3 regions of the Streptomyces sp. 4F14 genome follow, and region 2 is predicted to be linked to each of the others. Evidence: riboswitches for the same ligand, from Rfam matches in the RefSeq annotation. Region 2 holds a riboswitch; each other region holds the start of a gene.
The links. A riboswitch is a leader RNA that binds a small molecule or an ion and turns the genes downstream of it on or off. The one in region 2 is predicted to bind cyclic di-AMP.

Region 1 (6,866 bases), on a different contig from region 2:
TCTGCTGCTCGGCGTAGGCGTCGTCCTGCCAGCGGGCCTTGAGGTCGCGGAGTTGCTCGACCTTCTGGCGGGCCTGTTCCTGCTCGCGTTCCAGGTCGGCGATCTCGGCGCGCTGGGAGACGTACTGGCGCATCGGGTAGGCGAGGGCGACGACGAGGGTGCACAGGACGAGGGCGAGGAGGGCGGCGCGGCCGGTGAGGCGGGAGCGGCGCTGCTGGCGTTTCGTCTGGGAGCGGTAGACGCGGGCGGCGGTCTGCTCGCCGAGGGCGCGGAGTCTGGTCGCGGTGGAGAACCGGTCCTTGTCCTTGACGGCCATGCGCCGCGCCTCCCGTTCCCGTTCATACGTGCGTACGTCCCCGCACACGGTACGGGACCGGGTACGGGGACGTACGAGCGACGCCCTTCTAAGCAGCGTCCCTAAGGGTGTTTCAGCCCTTGAAGCGCGGGAAGGCGCTACGACCGGCGTACACCGCCGCGTCGTCGAGGATCTCCTCGATGCGCAGGAGCTGGTTGTACTTGGCGACGCGCTCGGAGCGGGCCGGGGCGCCGGTCTTGATCTGGCCGCAGTTGGTGGCGACGGCGAGGTCGGCGATCGTGACGTCCTCGGTCTCGCCGGAGCGGTGGGACATCATGCACTTGAAGCCGTTGCGCTGGGCCAGCTCGACGGCGTCCAGGGTCTCCGTGAGGGAGCCGATCTGGTTGACCTTGACGAGGAGCGCGTTGGCGGCGCCGTCCTCGATGCCGCGGGCGAGGCGCTCGGGGTTGGTGACGAAGAGGTCGTCGCCGACGATCTGGACCTTGTCGCCGAGGCGGTCGGTGAGGACCTTCCAGCCGGCCCAGTCGTCCTCGAAGAGCGGGTCCTCGATGGAGACGAGCGGGTAGGCGGCGACCAGCTCCTCGTAGTACTCCGTCATCTCGGCGGCGGAGCGCTCCTTGCCCTCGAAGAGGTACTTGCCGTCCTTGTAGAACTCGGAGGCGGCGACGTCGAGCGCGAGGGCGATCTGCTCACCGGGGACGTACCCGGCCTGCTTGACCGCTTCGAGGATGAGGTCGAGGGCCTCGCGGTTGGAGCCGAGGTTCGGCGCGAAGCCGCCCTCGTCGCCGAGGCCGGTGGACAGGCCCTTGGTCTTCAGCACCTTCTTGAGGGTGTGGTAGACCTCGGTGCCCCAGCGCAGGGCCTCGGAGAAGGACTCGGCGCCGATGGGCGCGATCATGAACTCCTGGATGTCCACGTTGGAGTCGGCGTGCGAGCCGCCGTTCAGGATGTTCATCATCGGCACCGGCAGGAGGTGCGCGTTCGGGCCGCCGAGGTAGCGGAAGAGCGGCAGGTCGGACGCCTCGGAGGCGGCGTGCGCGACGGCGAGGGAGACGCCGAGGATGGCGTTCGCGCCCAGCGAGCCCTTGTTGTCGGTGGCGTCCAGGTCGAACATGGCCTGGTCGATCAGGCGCTGCTCGGTCGCGTCGTAGCCGACGAGCTCCGGGCCGATCTGCTCGATGACGGCGAGGACGGCCTTCTCGACACCCTTGCCCTGGTAGCGGTTGGGGTCACCGTCGCGCAGCTCGATGGCCTCGAAGGCACCGGTGGAGGCGCCGGACGGGACGGCGGCACGACCCGTGCTGCCGTCGTCGAGGCCGACCTCGACCTCGACGGTGGGGTTGCCTCGCGAGTCGAGGATTTCCCGGGCTACGACGACGTCGATGGACGGCACGAGCATCTCCTTCAGTGTGACGCGGGTACGCAGACCTCGTGGGCGCTGCGAGGACGAGCCTAACCGGCTCCGGGGCTTCGGCCAGCCGACCGCTCGCCCCGTGGGACAGAACCGACCGTACTCATTGTTCATACTCGGAACAAAGAGGGGGTGACAGCTGGGAGGACGGGGGGCAAAGAAAAACCCGCTCCGGTGCGTACGGGGGAACACGCACCGGAGCGGGGGCCCGTGAGGGACGGGGGGTGACCCTCACGGCGTCTTCACTGTGAGGTCCACGGATGTGAGCGGCCTGTGGTTCAGGTGTCTACTTCAGGTGGAGCTGCTGACCGGGGTAGATGAGGTCGGCGTCCTGGACGATGTCCTTGTTGAGCTGGAACAGCTTCTGCCAGCCGCCGGCGACCTTGTGCTTGGCCGCGATGGAGCTGAGGGTGTCGCCCTTGACGACCTTGTACTCGCCGTCGCCCTTCTTGACCTTCTGGCCGGTCGGGGTGGTGACGGTCTTGGACGCCTTGGGGGTGGTGCTCTTGGGGGCGGCCGGGCGCTCGGTGGAGCGGGAGGAGGAGTTCGACTCCGTACGGCTGCTGCTCGAACCGCTCGACGAGGAGCCCGAGTTGGAGGAGGAGCCGCCGTTGTAGCTGGCGCCCGACAGGCCCACGCCACAGCTCGGCCAGGCGCCCTTGCCCTGACCCGCGAGGACCTTCTCGGCTATCTCGATCTGCTGGGACTTGGTGGCCAGGTTCGCGGTCGGGGCGTACGCGGTACCGCCGTACGCGGCCCAGGTGGAGGCGGAGAACTGGACGCCGCCGTAGTACCCGTTGCCGGTGTTGATGGCCCAGTTGCCGCCGGACTCGCACTGCGCGACGGCGTCCCACTCGGAGGCGGTGGCGGCGGAAGCGCTGCCCGCGGCCATCAGGGGGGCGGCGACGGCGACACCGGTGACACCGGCAAGCGCGACGACACGAGTGGCCTTGGACGGGCGGCGGTGCTTGCCCTTGCCGGAAAACAGCATGGATCGATCCCCTCACCGACGCCTGCGAGGTGAGCTGTCGGGTTAGGGCCGGTTGAGTTGCCCTGTCGCTCCCGCGACTTCACCCCTAGCCGGGTCCGGCGTCAACCACCGTTCCCAGCACTTACCTTGGGTCCCCCGCTCCTGCCTACGGCGCTTGACGCGACGACTGTTCCCGGACGGCCGCTGGCAGGATTCGGCGTTGCGGCAGCCGGGGCTCGGGTTGCCGAGCGGTCACGACCGTAGACATGCGCTCAGCGGATTTTCAAAGACGATCAGGGCTTCTGAGACTCATCCCACACTTTCGCCAAACCCGGACATTAGACGCCAACCGGGACGCCGAACTGCCGTGGTTCCGCCCGCTTTTACGCCTTTGCCGTACGTCGGCTCAGTCGCCGAGAGACAGGGTCTGACCGGGGACGATGGCGCTCGGGTCGGCCCCGATGAGGCCCTCGTTCGCGGCGTAGAGGGCACGCCATCCGCCGTCAAGCTCAAGGGAGTCGGCGATGGAGCTGAGCGTGTCCCCGACCCGGACGGTGTACGACTGGGGCTCGTCCGCGCTCAGCCCGCGGTGCTTGCCGGTGCCGGCGGTCGAGAGGGTCGACGCGCTCTTCGGGGCGGGGACGGAGAGCGGGGAGGCGCCCACGGCCGCGCCGACGCCCGTGTCGACGAGGCTCCAAGAGCCGGGACCCTGCACCGGGTTGTCCGACTTGTCACCGCTTGACGGTTCTGTGGGCTTGCCGTCCGGAACCTGTGGGGCGTCCGGTACGACGCGGCCGGAGCCGTTGGACCTGCCCGCCTCGGCGGAGGTGCCGGTCTCCTCGGAGGGGGCCGACGACGACGGGGTGGGGGTCGGCGTCGGGGTGGGCGTGGGGGTCGGGGTCGGCTTGGCGGCCGTGCCCGTGTCGCCGGAGGTGCCCGAACCGGGCGTCGGGCTCGGCTCCTTGGACGGATCCGACGTTCCGGACGAGCCGGACGTACCGGTCGAACCCGTACCCGTGCTGGGGCTCGGGCTCGGGGTCGTGTCCGTCGCCGCCGCGCCGTTGTCCTTCGTCAGGCCCGCCGTGAGCGCGCAGACGGGCCAGAAGCCGGGGCCCTGGTCGGCGAGGATCCGCTTGCCGACCTCGATCTGCTCGGCGCGGCCGGCGAGGTCGGGGCGTTCGGCGTAGGTGAGGCCGCCGTACTTCTTCCAGTCGTCGAGCTTGATGTGCAGTCCGCCGAACTGGCCCGAGCCGGTGTTCTCGTCCCAGGCGCTGTCCGTCTCGCAGTCGGCCACCTTGTCCCAGACCGTGGTCCCCTCGACCCCGGCCGGGTTGCCGGCGGCGCTCGCGCCGCTCGCACCGAGCAGCGGGATGGCGATCGCGGAGCCGGTCACTCCGGCGGCGACGAGCAGGGCCGGGGCCTGGCGGGGGCGACGGTGACGGCCGTTCCCGGAGAGCATGCGGGCACCTTTCTCACGGCAGTGGGGGCGGGAGTGGCTGGGCCGCTCCGGCTTGTGAACGTATCGGCATACGATCACCTGTCACAAGTTCATGCCGCGCAGATCACGTGAAGATCACGGAGTTGAGGGCGTGTCATGTTTGCGCCGGGTCACCGGGGCGGGGGTGCCGGGGTGAAGGCGACCGGCAAAGTCCGCAGGCCACGCATGATGAGGCCGCCGCGCCATCTCAACTCCTCGGGGCTCACCGCGAGTTGAAGGTCCGGCAGGCGTGTGAGAAGTGTCGCCAGCGCGGTCTGCCCCTCCAGGCGGGCGAGGGGGGCGCCGAGGCAGTAGTGGATGCCGTGTCCGTAGCCCAGATGCTGGTTGTCGCGGCGGGCGAGGTCCAGGGTGTCGGGGTGCTCGAAACGGGCCGGGTCGCGGTCGGCCGCGGCGAGGACGACGAGGACCGGGTCGCCGGGGGCGATCCGCTGGTCACCGAGGGTGAGTTGCTCGGTCGCGAACCGCCAAGTCGCCAGCTCGACGGGGCCGTCGAAGCGGAGGAGCTCTTCAACTCCGGTTTCGAGGAGATCGGTCTCGCCCGCGCTGATGGACTTCTGGAGGAGGGCCCGCTGGTCGGGGTGGGTGAGGAGGGCGAGGGTGCCGTTGCCGATCAGGTTGACGGTCGTCTCGAAGCCGGCGAACAGGAGGATGAACGCCATCGCCGCGGCCTCGTTCTCCGTGAGGTGCTCGCCGTGGTCCGAGGCGCGGATCAGGCCGGAGATGAGGTCGTCGCCGAGGTCGCCGCGTTTGCGGTGGATGAGGTCGAGGAGATAGGCGCGCATCTTCTTGACGGACCGCGCGACACCGCCCCTCGGGCCGCCGCCGTGCCGGATCATCATCCCGGCCCAGTCCCGGAAGTCGTCCTGGTCCTCGCGGGGTACGCCGAGCAGGTCACAGATGGCGTGGATCGGGAGGGGGAAGGCGAAGTCGTGGATGAGGTCGGCCTCGCCCTTCGCCGCGAAACGGTCGATGAGCTGGTCCGTCAACTCCTGTACGCGGGGCGCGAATTCGGCGACCCGGCGCGGGGTGAACGCCTTGCTGACGAGCCGCCGCAGCCTCGTGTGGTCCGGCGGGTCGATGTTCAGCAGATGCGTCATCAGCTCCGCCTTGCGCTCCCCCGGGATACCGGTCTTGCCCTTCGCGTGCGCCGGTTCGTCGTGATGCGCCGGGTTCTTGGAGAGGCGGGCGTCCGCGAGGGCCTGTTTCGCGTCGGCGTACCGGGTGACCAGCCAGGCGTCCACTCCGCTGGGGAGGGTGGTCCGGTGCACGGGGGCGTGCTCGCGCAGCCACGCGTACGCCGGGTACGGGTTGGAAGCGAACTCCCAGGTGAAGAGGGTGGGGGTGCTGTCGGTCACCCGTCGACGGTATCCCGTCCCCGCCGGAGCGCTTCGGCACGGGCGCGGGCGAAGGGGTCGCCCTGTGCGGCGGCCTCGTCGTACGTGCGTAGCGCCTCGGTACTACGACCCGACCTCTCCAGTACTACGCCGAGGTGCGCGAGGTCCTGGGGGTCGGTACTACCTCTGAAGTAAGACTCGGCGTCCTGGAGGGTCTGCGGCTCGGCGCGGATGTCGTCCAGGATGCGTACGGCTCTGTCGTCGCCGTCGTGGGCCGCGCGCTCCAGGTAGGGCTGGGCGGTCTCGGTCTCGCCGCGCAGGACGTGGTAGGCGGCGAGGTTGCGGGCGAGGGGGGCGGGCTGGTCCTTGCGTATGTAGTACTGGGCGGCTCGGGAGGCGTCGGCGAGGCGGAGGTCCAGGTCGCCGAGTTGTCCGGCGGCCTGTCTGTCCACGGCGGCGGCTCGGTGGAGTGCCTGTTCGGCGAGGGCGAGGTGGGCTTCGGCGAGGAGGCGGTGGGCTGTGGGGGTGGGGGACTTCTCGGTGGCGGTGCGGAGGTAGGGGAGGGCCTGTTCGGCGTGGCCCTCGCCGAGGAAGTGCGCGCCGACCCGCTCCGCCACCCCGTACCACCCGGCGTCCGCGGCCTTCCGGAACCAGTACATCGCGCTCTGAGTGTCACCCTCGGCCTCCTTGAGCAGGCCGAGCAGGTACATCGCGTCGAGGGTGCCCTTCTCGGCCTGGGGGGTGAAGAAGGTACGGGCGTTGATATGGACGGTGTGCCGGTCCTCGGGGCCGTAGGAGGTGTCCTTGAGGACGAGGCGCCAGACGTCGAACGGCACGGGTGCGTTCTCGCGCAGCGCCGCCGCGACGAGGGAGCCGTGGGGGCGCCACGTGCCCTCCCGCACCCCGGGGACCAGGAAGCCGGTGACGCCGTACCGTCGCTCGGACGCCCAGGCCAGGGCCTCGTCCACGGTCCCGCTGTTGTGCCGGGGCGACGGGTCGTAGGTCGCCAGGGCCCGGGTCAGCAGGTCCTCGGGTATGTCACCGCGCACGCCGCACTGGGCCAGGCCGACCGCCGCCGGGAGCAGGCTCTCGCGGAAACCGCGCAGGCTGCGCGCGCCGAGCATCCGGCGCCAGGTGTCCGCCAGCAGCGGGGCGACCGCCAGGTACTGCGTGACGCCGGTGTCCCCGCGCCACTCCAGCGCCTCCGTCAGCCTCGGGTCCTCGCCGTCCCTCGCCCTCTCCAGCTCGGTGTCGCTCCACACCGTGCTCAGCCGTGCCTTCTTCGCGCGCGCCAGGAGCCGGTGCGCCATGCTGTCCGTCTCGTCCATGTGCGCGTC
Region 2 (6,866 bases):
TTGGTGAGGGCGTGAGTGTGGATGACCGCGTCGTCGGGGGCGGGGGCGGGGTGGGCCGGGGGTGTGGGGCGCGGGTTCGTGGCCGGCCTCTCCCCCGTCTCCGGTTCCGGCCCCGCGGTCGCCGCCCGCTCCGGAGCCGGGCCGGGCTTCGGGTCCGGCTCCGGTGTGGGCGGCTGTGGCATGGTTCCCCCGATCCCGTGACGACCCTGTGGTCGTGTCCCTGTAACCGTACTTAGTTGCCCTCGGCCGCCTTCACCAGGGCGTCCTTGGTGACCGCGCCGACGTAGACCTTGCCGTTGTCGGTGACCAGGGCGTTGACCAGGCGGGTGGAGAAGACCGTGCCCTTGCCGAAGTCGCCGGAGACCTTGTCGCCGAAGGAGTCGAGGAAGCCGCCGAGGGCGCCGGCGTCGGGGAGGTCCTCGGAGGAGGGGGCGCCCGTCCCCGTGCCCGTGTCGTACGTGGCGATGGACGTCCAGCCCTTGCCCAGGACGTTCAGGCCCGTGAGGTCCTCGCCTAGGACGTCGGGCGCGGCCTTGTCCTCGTCGCCGTGGATCGTGTCGCCCTCGGTGACCTTCGCGCCTTTGGGGGCGGTGAAGTCGAAGGTCGAGGCGGCCGGCTTGGCGAAGCTGACCTGGGTGAAGCCGGCGTCGATCACGGCCGCGCCGCCGCTCCTGGGGGTGAGCGTGAACTTGAGGGGGAGGCCGGTCTTCGCGTCCACGGCGATGCTGATCGCGCCGACCGTCGAACCGGACTGCTTGGGGGTGACGAGGAGCTTGTAGGCGTCGCGGCCCGCGACGTGGACCGTGCCGTCGACCTTCACGGACGTCGTCGGGTCTATCGCCTTCAGGGTCTCTTCCGTGAGGTCCTTCGGGGTCGCCGGGGCCGGGGAGTCCTTGCGGGCCGCCTCGGAGAGCGTCGAGTGGTGGACCTCGTTCGACTTGCTGTCGTAGCCCCAGACGTCCTTGCCGTTGTGGATCAGGCTGTACTCCGCCGCGTTCTCCAGCAGGGAGAGTTTCTGCTTCTCGGGGCCGTCGGCCGCGACGCGCAGCGTGTGCGTGCCCGCGGCCAGCTCCATCAGCTTGGTGGAGGGGTCGGCCGAGGAGGTGTCGGAGGACTGGGTCGCGCCGGAGAGGAAGCTGCTCTCCAGGCCGCCGAGGTCGGGGAGGCCCAGGTCGGTCGTGATCTTCACCGTGCCGGAGAGCTGCTGGACGTCCGACGCGGCGACCTTGTCCAGGAGCTGCTGGGCGGTGATCTGGGGGAGGTCGGGGTCACCGGAGTCGGCGAGGGCCGGGCCGAGGCCGATGGTGGCGGCGGCCACGCCCACGACCGTGGCCGGAACGACGTACCGCGCGGCCGCCCTGCGGCGACGGGACCTCGCCTCGTCGGCGTCGGCCTCGGCGGTCGGGGTTCCGTGGTCGTCGGATGCGTTCGGTGCCATGTCTGCCTTACCTCCGTCGTCGGCGGCGGCCGGTGGGCATCTCCGGGCAACCCACTCCTGACCGCCATTCTCACCCGAATCGGTGAGTCGTGGTCCTGCGTCTGCCATCCATGACACCAAACCGGACCCGCCTGCGACGTCACCCCGCAGAGCCAACTCCACGTACTCCTGGGGTATGACACGCCACACCGGCACCCCGTACTCCCCTAGGGGTCCCGAAGCTCATACCTGAGGGTCGGGAGCCGCCGCTCACCCCGCCCGGTGCACCACCGCGTCGCACATCTCCACCAGCGCCAGCTTCGCGTCGCACTCGGGGAGCGGGGACAGCGCCGCGCGGGCCTCCTCCGCGTAGCGGACCGTGTCGCGGCGGGCCTGTTCGAGGGCCGGGTGGGCGCGCAGCGCGGTGAGGGCCTCGGTGTGGCGGGCGTCGTCCGTGAGGTCGGAGTCGAGGAGTTCGCACAGGGCGACGTCCTCGGCCAGACCGAGGCGGGCGGCGCGCTCGCGCAGGCGCAGGACGGGGAGCGTGGGGATGCCCTCGCGCAGGTCCGTGCCGGGGGTCTTGCCGGACTCGTGGGAGTCGGAGGCGATGTCGAGGACGTCGTCGGCGAGCTGGAAGGCGACGCCGAGGCGTTCGCCGTACTGCGTGAGGACGTCCACGACCGTCTCGTCGGCGCCGGAGGTCATCGCTCCGAAGCGGCAGGAGACGGCGACGAGGGAGCCGGTCTTGCCCGCGAGGACGTCGAGGTAGTGGTCGACGGGGTCGCGGCCGTCGGTGGGCCCGGCGGTCTCCAGGATCTGGCCGGTGACGAGCCGTTCGAACGCCTCGGCCTGGATGCGGACGACCTCGGGGCCGAGGTCGGCGAGGATCTGGGACGCGCGCGCGAAGAGGAAGTCGCCCGTGAGGACGGCGACGGAGTTGCCCCAGCGGGTGTTGGCGCTGGCCACCCCGCGCCGGACCTCGGCCTCGTCCATGACGTCGTCGTGGTAGAGGGTGGCGAGGTGGGTGAGTTCGACGCCCACGGCGGACGGCACGACACCGGGCGCGTACGGGTCGCCGAACTGCGCGGCGAGCATCACCAGGAGTGGCCGGAAACGTTTGCCTCCCGCGCGCACGAGGTGCTGCGCCGCCTCCGTGATGAAGGGGACCTCGCTCTTGGTGGCTTCGAGCAGTCCTTCCTCGACAGCCGCCAATCCTGCCTGGACATCGGCTTCCAGCGCCTGGTCCCGCACGCTCAGCCCGAACGGCCCGACGACGGTCACGAGGGATCTCCTGTCTGCTGTTGCCCACGGGCGACTGTTGGCGATTACACGGTTTGTCGATAGGTCGCTGCCATCACTCAAGTCAGCGTATCCGGTCACGTTTCGATCACCGATAGCCCCCACGGTTACAGCACGGGCGCTATCGGATCACGCCCGTTATGCAGACGATGGATCGATAAGGCACATCATCTCCGGACATTCATACCTTGTGCACATTTTGCCGTTATTGCTATTTCGTGAGTTGAGTCACGGGCACTTCCTCCGCCCGCCCCTCCCCCACCACTCTTCCCCCTTGCCCCTGTTGGCGAGTTGACCCTTGGCGGTCGCAAAGGATCAAGCGCCCCATACACCTCACCCGGAGGTCAATAGGGGCGAGATGTGAATCAGGCACTTGTTCCGGACATGTGCTCTCGCATACGTTCCGCCGGGTCGGGCGGACGCCTAATCCTGCCGCCGCCCTTCACCACCTCATCGACGAACCACTCGCGTACGGCAGGAGCGGGGGACCCAGGTAGTACGCCGCGCCGGACACGTCCGCCGCGGCTCGGGGTGAAGCCGTGTCACCGTCCCCGGTGGCCCGGCCGGGCACCTCCCCGCCCGAACCCGACAGCTCACCTCGCAGGCGCCGGAGAGGAAAACCGCCATGCCTGCAGTCCGCAAGAAGCGTCTCGCCCGGGCCCTCGCCGTCGCCGCCACCGGCACGGCCCTGCTCGCCCTCCCGATCGTCGGCGCCACCAGTGCCTCCGCGGCCACCGGCACCTCGTCGTCCACGGTCGCCGGCTACCCGAACACCCTGGACGGCTGGATCCGCGAATCCCTCGCGATCATGGCCCAGAAGGGCATCCCGGGCAGCTACGACGGCATCTACCGCAACATCATCCGCGAGTCCTCCGGCAACCCCTGGGCCATCAACGACTGGGACTCCAACGCCGCCGCCGGCACGCCCTCCAAGGGCCTGCTCCAGGTCATCGACCCGACCTTCCAGGCGTACCACGTCGCCGGGACGGCGTACGACCCGTACGACCCGGTCGCGAACATCACCGCCGCGTGCAACTACGCGGCGGCGGTGTACGGGTCGATCGACAACGTCTTCGGCGCGTACTGAGCGAACACCCCTGTAGGAGCCCCGGTTTCGGACCGGGGCTCCTACAGGGAGCGCGTTACGGAAACATCCGTTCAAGAACGGTCGCCACTCCGTCCTCCTCGTTCGAGGACGTCACCTCGTCGGCCACCGCCTTGAGTTCGGGGTGCGCGTTGGCCATCGCGACCCCGTAGGCGGACCACTCGAACATCGGGATGTCGTTCGGCATGTCCCCGAAGGCGACCGTGTCCTCGGGGGCGATCCCGAGGCGTTCGGCGGCCAGGGCGAGCCCCGTGGCCTTGGTGACGCCGCTCGGCTGGAGTTCGACCGTGCCGGGCCCCGACATGGTGACCGTGGCGAGCGAACCGACCGCCGCGCGCGCGGTGGCCGCCAACTCGTCGTCCGTCAGCGCGGGGTGACGCAGCAGCACCTTGCTGATCGGCTCGCACCACAGGTCCTCGCGGCGTCCCACGCGCAGCGCGGGGAGCGTCGGGTGCGGCATCAGGTAGCCCGGCTCGATCAGCGTCAGCCCGTCCACACCGTCCTGGTCGACGGCGGCGTACACCTGGCCGACCTCCGCCTCGATCTTGCCGAGGGCGGTCTCCGCGAGTTCCCGGTCCAGCGTGACCGACCACAGGAGGCGGTCCTCGCTGGCGTCGTACACCTGCGCTCCCTGGCCGCACACGGCGAGCCCTCTGCCGCGCAGGATCTCCAGCAGGGGGCGCACCCGGGGGGCCGGGCGGCCGGTCACCACCAGGTGCCGCGCGCCGGCCTCCACGACCCGCTGGAGGGCGTTCAGCGAGCGGTCGGAGAAGGTGTCGTCGGCGCGCAGGAGCGTGCCGTCCAGGTCGGTGGCGACGAGGGCGTACGCGCGCGTGCCGGAAGCGGGGGTGGTGGGTGCGGCCATGATCAGAGAATACGGACCGCACCGCGCGCGGGAGGCCCGATGACCTCTCTCGCCACACCCGCGCGCGGGAGGGCCGGTTTCGCGACGAGCACCCGCGCGGGGTGACGAAAAGGTCCCCTTCGTCATCGAATCCCCATCGAGATGCCAACGCTTCTGCGAAGACTGCACCGGTTGGCAACAGCATGGGCCGCTATCTACCGCGGTGCCGTCTGGAGGGGTACGGTCCATGTGTCCAGGGGGGACTTGATCGGGGGGTCAGGTTGAACAGTGGGCGCATTCGTGTGCTGCGCGCGCAGGAGTTGGGCGAGGGGGAGCGTGAGCGGTGGCGGGCCCTGCGGGCCGCCTCGCCAGCCTTGCGCAATCCGTTCATGGAACCGGAGTTCGTCGAGGCCGTGGGGCGCGTACGGGCGCGTACGCGGGTCGCGGTGGTGTACGAGGGGCGCGAACCCGTCGGGTTCCTCCCCCACGAGCGCGGCCCGCTCGGCATGGGCCAGGCCCTCGCGCACGGCGTGTCGGACGCCCAGGGGGCGGTCCTGGCGCCCGGACTCGGCCTGGAGACAGGCGAGTTGATGCGCGCCTGCGCACTGTCGAGCTTCGCGTTCGACAACCTGGAGGCGGGCCAGGGCCTGTTCGTCCCGCACGCCGCCGCCGAGTACGCGGCCTACGTCATCGACGTCGAGAAGGGCTACGACACCTACGAGTCCGTGCTGCGCGGCCAGTCGCCGAAGTTCCTGCGGACGACGCTCGCCAAGGAGCGCAGACTCGGGCGCCAGGCCGGCGAGCTGAGGTTCGTGTTCGACGAACGCGACCCGGCCGCGCTGCGCGCCCTCATGGCGTGGAAGTCCGCGCAGTACCGCCGTACCGGCCGGCGCGACCGGTTCGCGCAGGAGTGGATCACGCGCCTGGTCGCACTCCTCGCCGACACGCGCACGCCGGAGTGCGCCGGCACGCTCTCCGTCCTGTACGCCGGGGAGCGGCCCGTCGCCGCGCACTTCGGGCTGCGCTCGTCGACCGTCCTGGCCTGCTGGTTCCCTTCGTACGACACGGAGTTCGCGAAGTTCTCGCCGGGGCTCGTGCTGCATCTGCGGATGGCCGAGGCGGCGGCGGCCGAGGGCATCACGACGCTGGACCTCGGGCGGGGGGCCGCCGAGTACAAGGAGGCGCTGAAGACCGGGGAGATCCCGGTGCACGAGGGCGCGTGGACGCGTCCGGGTGCGGGGGCGGCGCTCTACTGGCTGAGCCGTGAACCCTCGCGCCGGGCGCACCACTTCGTGCGCGGGCGCCCACGGCTCGCGAGCGCCGCCGCACGGGCGCTGAAGAGCGCCGGGCGGCTGCGGGGCGCCGGGTGAGCAGTACCGAGGGGTTCCAGCCGAGGGGTTCATGACATCAGGGGGGTTCATGTCCCGTACGACCCGTACATCCCAGGTACGAGCCGAGATACGGCGCTTCCTCGCCGTACGGCCCGTCCAGATCGGCGAGTTGGACCTGACCGGCGAGGGCGCGGCCCTGAGACCCGGCCCGGGCGGCCCGCCCGTGACCTCGGGGCCGGTGTTCGTGCTGGTCCGCCGGGAGGGCCGCCCGGTCGGCACGTTGCTCGGGGAGGTCCCGGAGGGGACGGACCCGAAGGCGACGCTGCGGGAACTGGCCGAACAGATGGGCAAGGACGGCCCGTTGGGGAGCAGCGACCGGACAACGGCCCAGCCGCCCCCGTACACGACGGTCGTCATCGCCACCCGCGAGCGGACCGGGAAGCTCGTGCACGCGCTCGACTCGATGCTCGCGCAGGACCATCCGCGGTTCGAGATCGTGGTGGTGGACAACGCGCCCGTCACGGGGGCTACCCGGGATCTCGTACGGGAGAAGTACGCCGAGCGGGTGAGGTACGTGTGCGAGCCGGTGCCGGGGCTCGCGATCGCGCACAACCGGGGGGTGGCCGCCGCGCGCGGGGAGGTCGTGGCGTTCACGGACGACGACGTCGTCGCCGACCCGCGCTGGCTCACCGAGCTGACCTCGCCGTTCACCGCCGACCCCGGCCTCGGCTGCACGACGGGGCTGATCCTGCCGGCCCGGCTGAGCACCCCGGCCCAGGTCCTCCTGGAGAGCCACGGCGGCTTCTCGAAGGGGTTCGTGCCGAGGACGTACGACCCCGCCGAACCGCCCGCCGACGAGCCCCTGTTCCC
Region 3 (6,866 bases), on a different contig from region 2:
GAACACGTCCTTCACGGACAGCTCGACGCTGTGCGGCCCGCGTCCCTGTGCGGTGATCTCGATGTCGGCGCGGTCGACGGCGTACCGCTGCTTCGGGCCGCCGTCGACGGAGACGTACACCTGTGCCGGGACGGTGACGGAGGCGACGTCGAAGAGGGCGTGGACGGTGTTGCCGGTGAAGCGGAAACGCAGCCGGGAACCGGAGTTGACGGAGACGGCGGCCTCGGGGCCGCGGCTCCAGTGGCCCTCGTAGGCGAGGCGCCGGTCGTCGGGGCGGACGGTGTCCGCCGTGGCGTGCGCCGGCTGCGGGACGAGGAAGGCGAGGCCGAGCGCCGGTATCAGGAGGCGTCTCACGAGGGGATCTCATCTCCGATCAGGGCCAGGTTCTGGATCGCCGCGAGCGCCCACTGCGCCGAGGAGTTGGTGGAGACCCAGGGGATCTCCCGTGTGGTGCGCAGGACTTGGGGCGTGGGGACGGTGACGCGGGTCCAGTCGTTGGACGGGAAGTAGGTGTCGGCGCCCGTGAAGAACTCCTTCCACGCGCGGCTCGCGAGGGCGGGGTCGTCCTGGTGGTGGGCGGCGTACGCGGTGATGCGGGAGTGGGCGGCAGGCAGGGCCGACTTCCAGGTGGAGCCGGTGAGTTGACGCTTCTGGGCATCGGTGCCGTTGTAGTTGCGGGCGTAGTTCAGCCAGGCCGTGCGGAACTCCGGCTCCTGCTCGCCGAGGAGCGAGACGATCTCGCTGTTGGTCTCCACGAGCCCGAACACGGCGCTGAGGTGCGAGACGTTCACCGCCGTGCTCGTCGTGGGCGCGAACCGGCCGGTGTCGGCGTCGAGGAGACCGGCTCCGGTGAAGAACCCGTTGGGCTGGGCGGCGATGGTCCGCAGGGAGTTGACCAGTTTCGTGCGCGCCTTCTCCGCCCCCGGCCCGCGTCGCTCCCACTCGGTGAGCCAGGCCGCCGAGATGCCGCCCCAGTCGGTGCCGAAGCCGACGGAGAGGGCGTGCCGGTCGCCGGGGGTGTAGCCGTCGGTGCGGACCTTGCGCTGGGGGTCGACGGCGAGGAACGTCAGCTCCACGTCGGCGAGTTCGCGCAGCAGGTCGCCGGTGCGCTCGTCGCCGGTGAGGTAGTAGAAGAAGCGCCGGTTGGCGGCCGTGGAGATACGGACCTGCTTGGCGCTGTCCGCGTAGTGCTGGACGCCGTGCCGGGTGCCGAGCCCCGCCCACTTGCCGAGGTGGTAGACGTCGACCTCGCCGGTGTGCCGCGTCATCGCCTCCGCGAACCGGAACACCTCGGCGGAGCCGGTGCGCAGGAAGTGGTACCAGAGCCAGAGGTCGGTGCCCAACTCCGAGTTGTCCCAGGCGAATCCACCGACGTCGTAGCGCCAGACATGCCGGTCGTCGTCGTAGGTGTGCTGGACGTCGCCGTAGTCGAGGAACCCGTACCAGCGCCGCTCCTCGCGCTGGTCGCGGTAGTAGGCGAACAGGTCGTCGAGGTGGTCCTCGATGACCGTACGGGCCTTGGTCGACCGGTCGACGGGCGCCCAGTCGCCGAACACCCCGGCGGCGTGCAGGCGTTGAGGGGTGGCGGCGAGCTGGGGCGGGGTGGCGACGGCCTTGGCGAAGGCGGCGAGCCGAGGGGCGTCCGGTGTCTTCTCCACGGCCCAGAAGGTGAGTTCACTGGTCCGGGCGATGCCGTAGGGCGTGCCGAAGCCGGGTTCGTAGTCCTCGTAGGTGATCTCCAGGCCACCGTCCGACTGTTTGTCGTAGGTGTCCTGGCCCAACCCGTCGTGGTAGAAGCGCAGATCGAGGGGCTGGGCCTCCGGGGAGTAGAGCCAGAGGGTGACCTCGGCGGCGCTGGTCGCGGCGCCGCGTACGTCGAGCTGGGTGGGGTGGCGCTGCCAGAAGTCCCGTACGCCGAAGGCGAGTCCGCCGCCCGCGCCGCCGACGTACCCGAAGCCGGCGGCCCGTTGACCGGCGGCGGCCGGGATCCAGCCGTGGCCGGGCTTGGTGCGCTTGCGGATCTGGTAGCCGTCGGCGGTGGGTTGGGACAGCGTGTAGTCGCCCCACTGGGGGATGTAGGCGAGGCGGCTCGCGACGCGTGTGTCCCAGGTCGCGGGGTCGGGGAGCTTCTCCCCGGCGATCTGCGCGGCCCGGACCGCCGCGCCCGGGTCGCGGCGCAGGCCGGTGATCCCCTGGACGGCCTCGGCGAAGAGGCCGCCGCCGGAGTCGGCGAAGCGGATGTGCCGGTCGTACGCCTGGTCGCGCAGCGGGACCGTGAAGCGGACGCCGAGCCCGCGCAGGAAGTCGCCCTGGTCGCGGCCGGGTTCCTGCTCACCGTCCCAGACGAAGGTGTGCACGAGCCGGAAGGACTCAGCGCCCGCCGAGAACGCGAACCGCAGCACGAACGGCAGCCACCCGCGCTTGTCGTGCCGGTGCCGCCCCTCGACCCGTACGACGGCCCGCACGGGCCCGTCCTGCTCGACCTCCACCTTCTCCACCCGCCCGGCGAACGCCTCCACATCGGCCCCGTCGCGCACACTCCCCTGCCGCAGCGCGACGAGCCGCCCGTCCCGCGCGACCTCGACCCCGCCGCGCCTCAGGCTCCGTACGACGGTGTCGGCGCCCTTCTCCGCGAAGCGGGCCGTCAGGACGCCGGTCGAGACCTCGACGCCGCCCTTCGCGCGCCGGACCGTCACCCGGTGTTCCGGGGCGGCCGGGGTGCCGGTGCCGAGGAGGTAGCGGTCGGCTCTGGGGGCGTCGGGGGCGATGGCGTGGGCCGTCCACTTGACCGAGCCGTCGGGCCAGTAGGCGGTGGGCCAGGACTGGACGGGGACGTCGGTGCCGTCGGCGGTGGTGAGCCTGAGCGGCTGTCCGGTTCTGTGCGTTCCGCGCGCCCAGGGGACGCCCCAGGTGGTGCCGGGGTGGGCGTCGGGGGTGCCCTCCAGCCAGTGCAGCTCGGTGGCGGTGTCCGTGCCGGTGGCGGCTGCCGCCGGGCGGGACAGGGGCCAGGTGAACGAGGTGGCGGCGGCCGCGACGGCGGCGCTCTTGATGACGGTACGTCGGTTGACGCCGGACACGGGACCTCCGGGAAAGCGCTTTCAGGGGATGGAGATCACTCTGTCCCCGCGCTTTCCCGGCTGTCGACGTATGCCACATGACCGCAACAGAACGATCATGATCGCGCAAGATCAGACGGAGACCCCGTGCGAGCGCAGGTACGCGAGCGGGTCGACGTCCGAGCCGTAGTCGGGCGTGGTCCGTATCTCGAAGTGCAGGTGCGGCCCGGTCACGTTGCCCGTGGAGCCGGAGTAGCCGATCTGCTGGCCCGCGCTGACGCTCTGGCCGGCCGAGACGTTGAGCGCCGAGAGGTGCGCGTACTGCGCGTAGTAGCCGTCCGCGAGCTTGATGACGACCTGGTTGCCGTACGCCCCGCCCCAGCCCGCCGAGACGACCGTGCCGGCGCCGACGGCCCGCAGGGTCGTACCGCTCGGGACGACGAAGTCGACGCCCGTGTGGTAGCCGCTGGACCACATGCTGCCGGAGACGCGGTAGCCCGTGCCGACGATCGCACCCCGGACGGGCGCGGTGAAGCCGGAGGAGGACGAGGCGCTCTCTGTGGTGGCCTTCGAGGAGGACGACGAGCCGGAGGACTTCTTCGACGAGGACGAAGAAGACGACGAGGCCGAGGACGAGGAGTCCGAAGAGCCCGAGGAGCCCTGGGACTTCTGCGACGACCGCTGCGAGGACTGCGTGTCCGTGTTCGCCCGGCTCTCCGCCCGCGCCGCCTTCGCGCCGAGCGAGAGCCGCAGGCCGGGGTGGATCAGCGAGGGGTCGGAGCCGACGGCGTCCCGGTTGTCCTCGTAGATGCGCTGCCAGCCGCCGGTGACGTTCTGCTCCTCGGCGATCTTCGAGAGGTAGTCGCCGGAGCGGACGGTGTAGGTGGTCGTCTTGCGGGTGGTGGCCGGCGTCGTGGCCGAGGCGGTGCGCGCGACCGGCACGGCCTGGACGGTCGTCCCCGGGACCGGCGCCGTGGCGGCGGCGGTGGAGGTACCCGCCGAGGACACTGAGGACGCGGTCTCCGCGTGTGCCCCGGTGGCCCCGATGAGCGGAAGTGCGAGCGCCGCGCCACCCGTTCCGGCCACGGCGAGCGACCGGGAGAAACGAGGCGGCTTCGGGCGGCGGTGCTTACCCCTGGCGGGCATGGAAATCCTCTCCTGCGCCTGCGAGGTGAGCTGTCGGGTGCGGACAGGAGATGTCCGGCCGTGCACTGGGCACGGCTTTACCCCAAGCCTGCTCCGGAAGACCGGACCAGACGGAACTGCCTGTGGGTCCCCCGCTCCTGCCGTTTTCCTGGTGGGTGTCTTCGGCTCCGGGCTGCGGCAGGATTCGGCGTCCGCCCGGATTGGTGATGAACGTAGGCGACGCGGACGCACGGGGACAAGCAGAAGTTGTATATGAATCTTTTTCCTGTCGATTCACGGCGTGTTTCGACCGTCCCGGCACACCGCGCGAAAACCCGCCCGAACCCCTGAATCCCCTTGAAAATCCGGGCTATTACGTGCACATGACGCGTGACGCAGGGCCAGAAATATGACCCTGCTCACGCGCCCGATTCACAGGTTTCCCAATTCGGACAGAAACCTCAGATACGGCGCAGCCGGAATACCGCCGCATCCAGGTCACCACTGAGCCCGGTCCGCAGCCCGTGGTGCAGCAATACCGCACCTCGATGGATTTCACCGGTTTCGAGGCATTCGTACGACGCCGTCGCGTCGAGCCCGCGCAGCCGCACCGCCGGGACGGTCTCCCCGTAGTGCTGGGCCTGCAGCCAGGCGAGCACGACCGCCTCGTCCCCGCGCACGTACTGCACGGCGCTGAGGCCGCCCTCGGGGGCGCGCAGCCGGTACAGGTCGCCCTGCTGGACGACGGGGCGGATCTCCTTGTAGAGCTCCACCCACTCGCGCGCCTCAGCGAGTTCGGCGTCGGTCCACTCCGAGAGGTCCCCGCCGACCCCGAGGACCCCGGCGAAGGAGCTGACGAACCGGAACTTCAGCGAGCTGACCCGGTGGTTGAGCTGGGTGTTGGGGCTGTCGGTGACCCAGGCGGCCATCACGCGCGCGGGGTGGATCTGGCTGAAGCCGTGCTGGATGGCGAGCCGGTCCAGCGGGTCGGTGTTGTCGGAGGTCCACACCTGGTCGGTGCGGCTGAGGATGCCGAGGTCGATCCGGCCGCCGCCGCCCGAGCAGGACTCGAAGGCGACGCCGGGGTGCTTGGCGCGCAGCCGGTCCAGGAGCCCGTACAGCGCGCGCACGTGGTCGACCCACAGGCGCTGCGGGTAGGGGTCGCCGGGCCAGCCGGCGTCGGTGAAGCAGCGGTTGAAGTCCCACTTCACGTAGTCGACGGGGGCGCTGGACAGGAGCGTGTCGAGCCGCTCCCACAGGTACTCCTGGACGTCCTCGCGCGCGAGGTTCAGCATCAGCTGGTTGCGGAACTCCGTGCGCGTGCGGCCCTCCTGGAACTGCACCCAGTCGGGGTGCGCGCGGTAGAGGTCGCTGTCCGGGTTGACCATCTCGGGCTCGACCCAGATGCCGAACTGCATGCCGAGGCCGTGCACTTGGTCGGCGAGCGGTTTGAGGCCCTGCGGGAAGCGGTCCGGGTTGGGCGTCCAGTCGCCGAGGCCCGCGCGGTCGCTGACGCGCTCGCCGAACCAGCCGTCGTCGACGACGAACAGCTCGACACCGATGTCGGCCGCCTTGCGCGCGAGGACGAGCTGCTGCTCCTCGGAGATGTCGAAGGTGGTCGCCTCCCAGGAGTTGAACAGCACCGGGCGGTCCTGGCCGGCGTCCGGGATCACGTGCTCGCGCTGGTAGGCGTGCCAGGCGCGGCTGGCGCCGCCGAAGCCTCCGTCGGACCACAGGGCCGCGAAGACGGGCGTGGTGAAGGAGTCTCCGTCGGCGAGGAGGAGCAGGCCCGAGTCGTCGTGCCCGGCGCCGCCGGTGATCTGCACGCGCGCGTCGGGGAGCTGCGCGACGGCGATCCGCCAGGAGCCGGACCAGCCGAGGGCGGCGGTGAAGACCTCGCCGCGCTCCTCGGTGGCGTCGGTGTCGAGGGCGACCCAGGGCAGGTGCGGGTGCCCGGTGTGGCCCCGGCGGCTGCCGATGACCTTCTCGCCGTAGGTGAGCCGCGTCCGCGTGAGGCGGGACTCGGCGGCCCAGCGGCCGTGGAGCTGGGAGAGGCGCCAGTCCTCGCGGTGCGGGAGGGTCCAGGTCGCGGAGTCGGCGCGCAGCAGCTCCAGAGGTTCGTCTCCGTCGTTGCCGAGGACGGCCCAGCGCTCGACGACGTCCCCGCGCATCCGGTAGTGCAGGGCGACGGTCAGTCCGCCGTCCCGGAACGCGAGCCGCAGTGCGGCGCCGTCCGCCTCGTACGCCTCGTACGCCTCGAAGGCCCACTCGGTGCCCCGGCGCGCGGGGGTGCGTACGGAGAGCGCGGGGCGGGTGAAGCGGGGGCCGCCCTCGACGGGGTACTCCTCGCGGCCGTCGAGGGCGGACTCGAAGGACGATCCGTGCGGCAGCGGCACGGCGGCCAGCGCCTCGGCGTCGGCGAGGGTGATCGCCGGTCCCCAGTGGAGGTGCAGCAGCTCGCCGCCCTCCGTGAGGTGGAGGGCGTAACTGCTCGTCGGGCCCGACAGGAGCCACGTACGCCCGTTCTCAGCGGTTTCCAGCATCAGACCCTCACACGATCGAAAATCATTTAAAACACATACGAACACGTACGACCAGACAGCAACATCATCGGGGGTCCTGGGGGCCACCTGCAACGCCTGTGGACAACTCATGGGCCGTCACCCCCATGTCGTATCGTCGACA

Region 1: linked by a shared signal. The riboswitch ahead of ACLZOT_RS31285 (transglycosylase family protein) and the one ahead of ACLZOT_RS36345 (transglycosylase SLT domain-containing protein) in region 2 are both predicted to bind cyclic di-AMP.
Region 3: linked by a shared signal. The riboswitch ahead of ACLZOT_RS25110 (M23 family metallopeptidase) and the one ahead of ACLZOT_RS36345 (transglycosylase SLT domain-containing protein) in region 2 are both predicted to bind cyclic di-AMP.

What each region holds. Positions count from the first base shown of each region.
Region 1 covers NZ_JBLRVY010000021.1:30,790-37,655, reverse strand. The annotation lists gene ACLZOT_RS31295 (FtsB family cell division protein) at 1-316, opposite strand, end outside; gene eno (phosphopyruvate hydratase) at 429-1,715, opposite strand; gene ACLZOT_RS31285 (transglycosylase family protein) at 2,014-2,718, opposite strand; cyclic di-AMP (ydaO/yuaA leader) riboswitch at 2,723-2,881, opposite strand; gene ACLZOT_RS31280 (LysM peptidoglycan-binding domain-containing protein) at 3,104-4,156, opposite strand; gene ACLZOT_RS31275 (cytochrome P450 family protein) at 4,306-5,550, opposite strand; gene ACLZOT_RS31270 (tetratricopeptide repeat protein) at 5,547-6,866, opposite strand, start outside.
Region 2 covers NZ_JBLRVY010000027.1:22,746-29,611, forward strand. The annotation lists gene ACLZOT_RS36330 (ATP-binding cassette domain-containing protein) at 1-182, opposite strand, end outside; gene ACLZOT_RS36335 (LolA family protein) at 233-1,438, opposite strand; gene ACLZOT_RS36340 (polyprenyl synthetase family protein) at 1,688-2,698, opposite strand; cyclic di-AMP (ydaO/yuaA leader) riboswitch at 3,161-3,336, shown strand; gene ACLZOT_RS36345 (transglycosylase SLT domain-containing protein) at 3,342-3,803, shown strand; gene ACLZOT_RS36350 (HAD family hydrolase) at 3,859-4,686, opposite strand; gene ACLZOT_RS36355 (GNAT family N-acetyltransferase) at 4,947-6,035, shown strand; gene ACLZOT_RS36360 (glycosyltransferase) at 6,085-6,866, shown strand, end outside.
Region 3 covers NZ_JBLRVY010000014.1:244,014-250,879, reverse strand. The annotation lists gene ACLZOT_RS25120 (GDSL-type esterase/lipase family protein) at 1-354, opposite strand, end outside; gene ACLZOT_RS25115 (Tat pathway signal sequence domain protein) at 351-3,077, opposite strand; gene ACLZOT_RS25110 (M23 family metallopeptidase) at 3,189-4,202, opposite strand; cyclic di-AMP (ydaO/yuaA leader) riboswitch at 4,205-4,402, opposite strand; gene ACLZOT_RS25105 (alpha-galactosidase) at 4,643-6,724, opposite strand.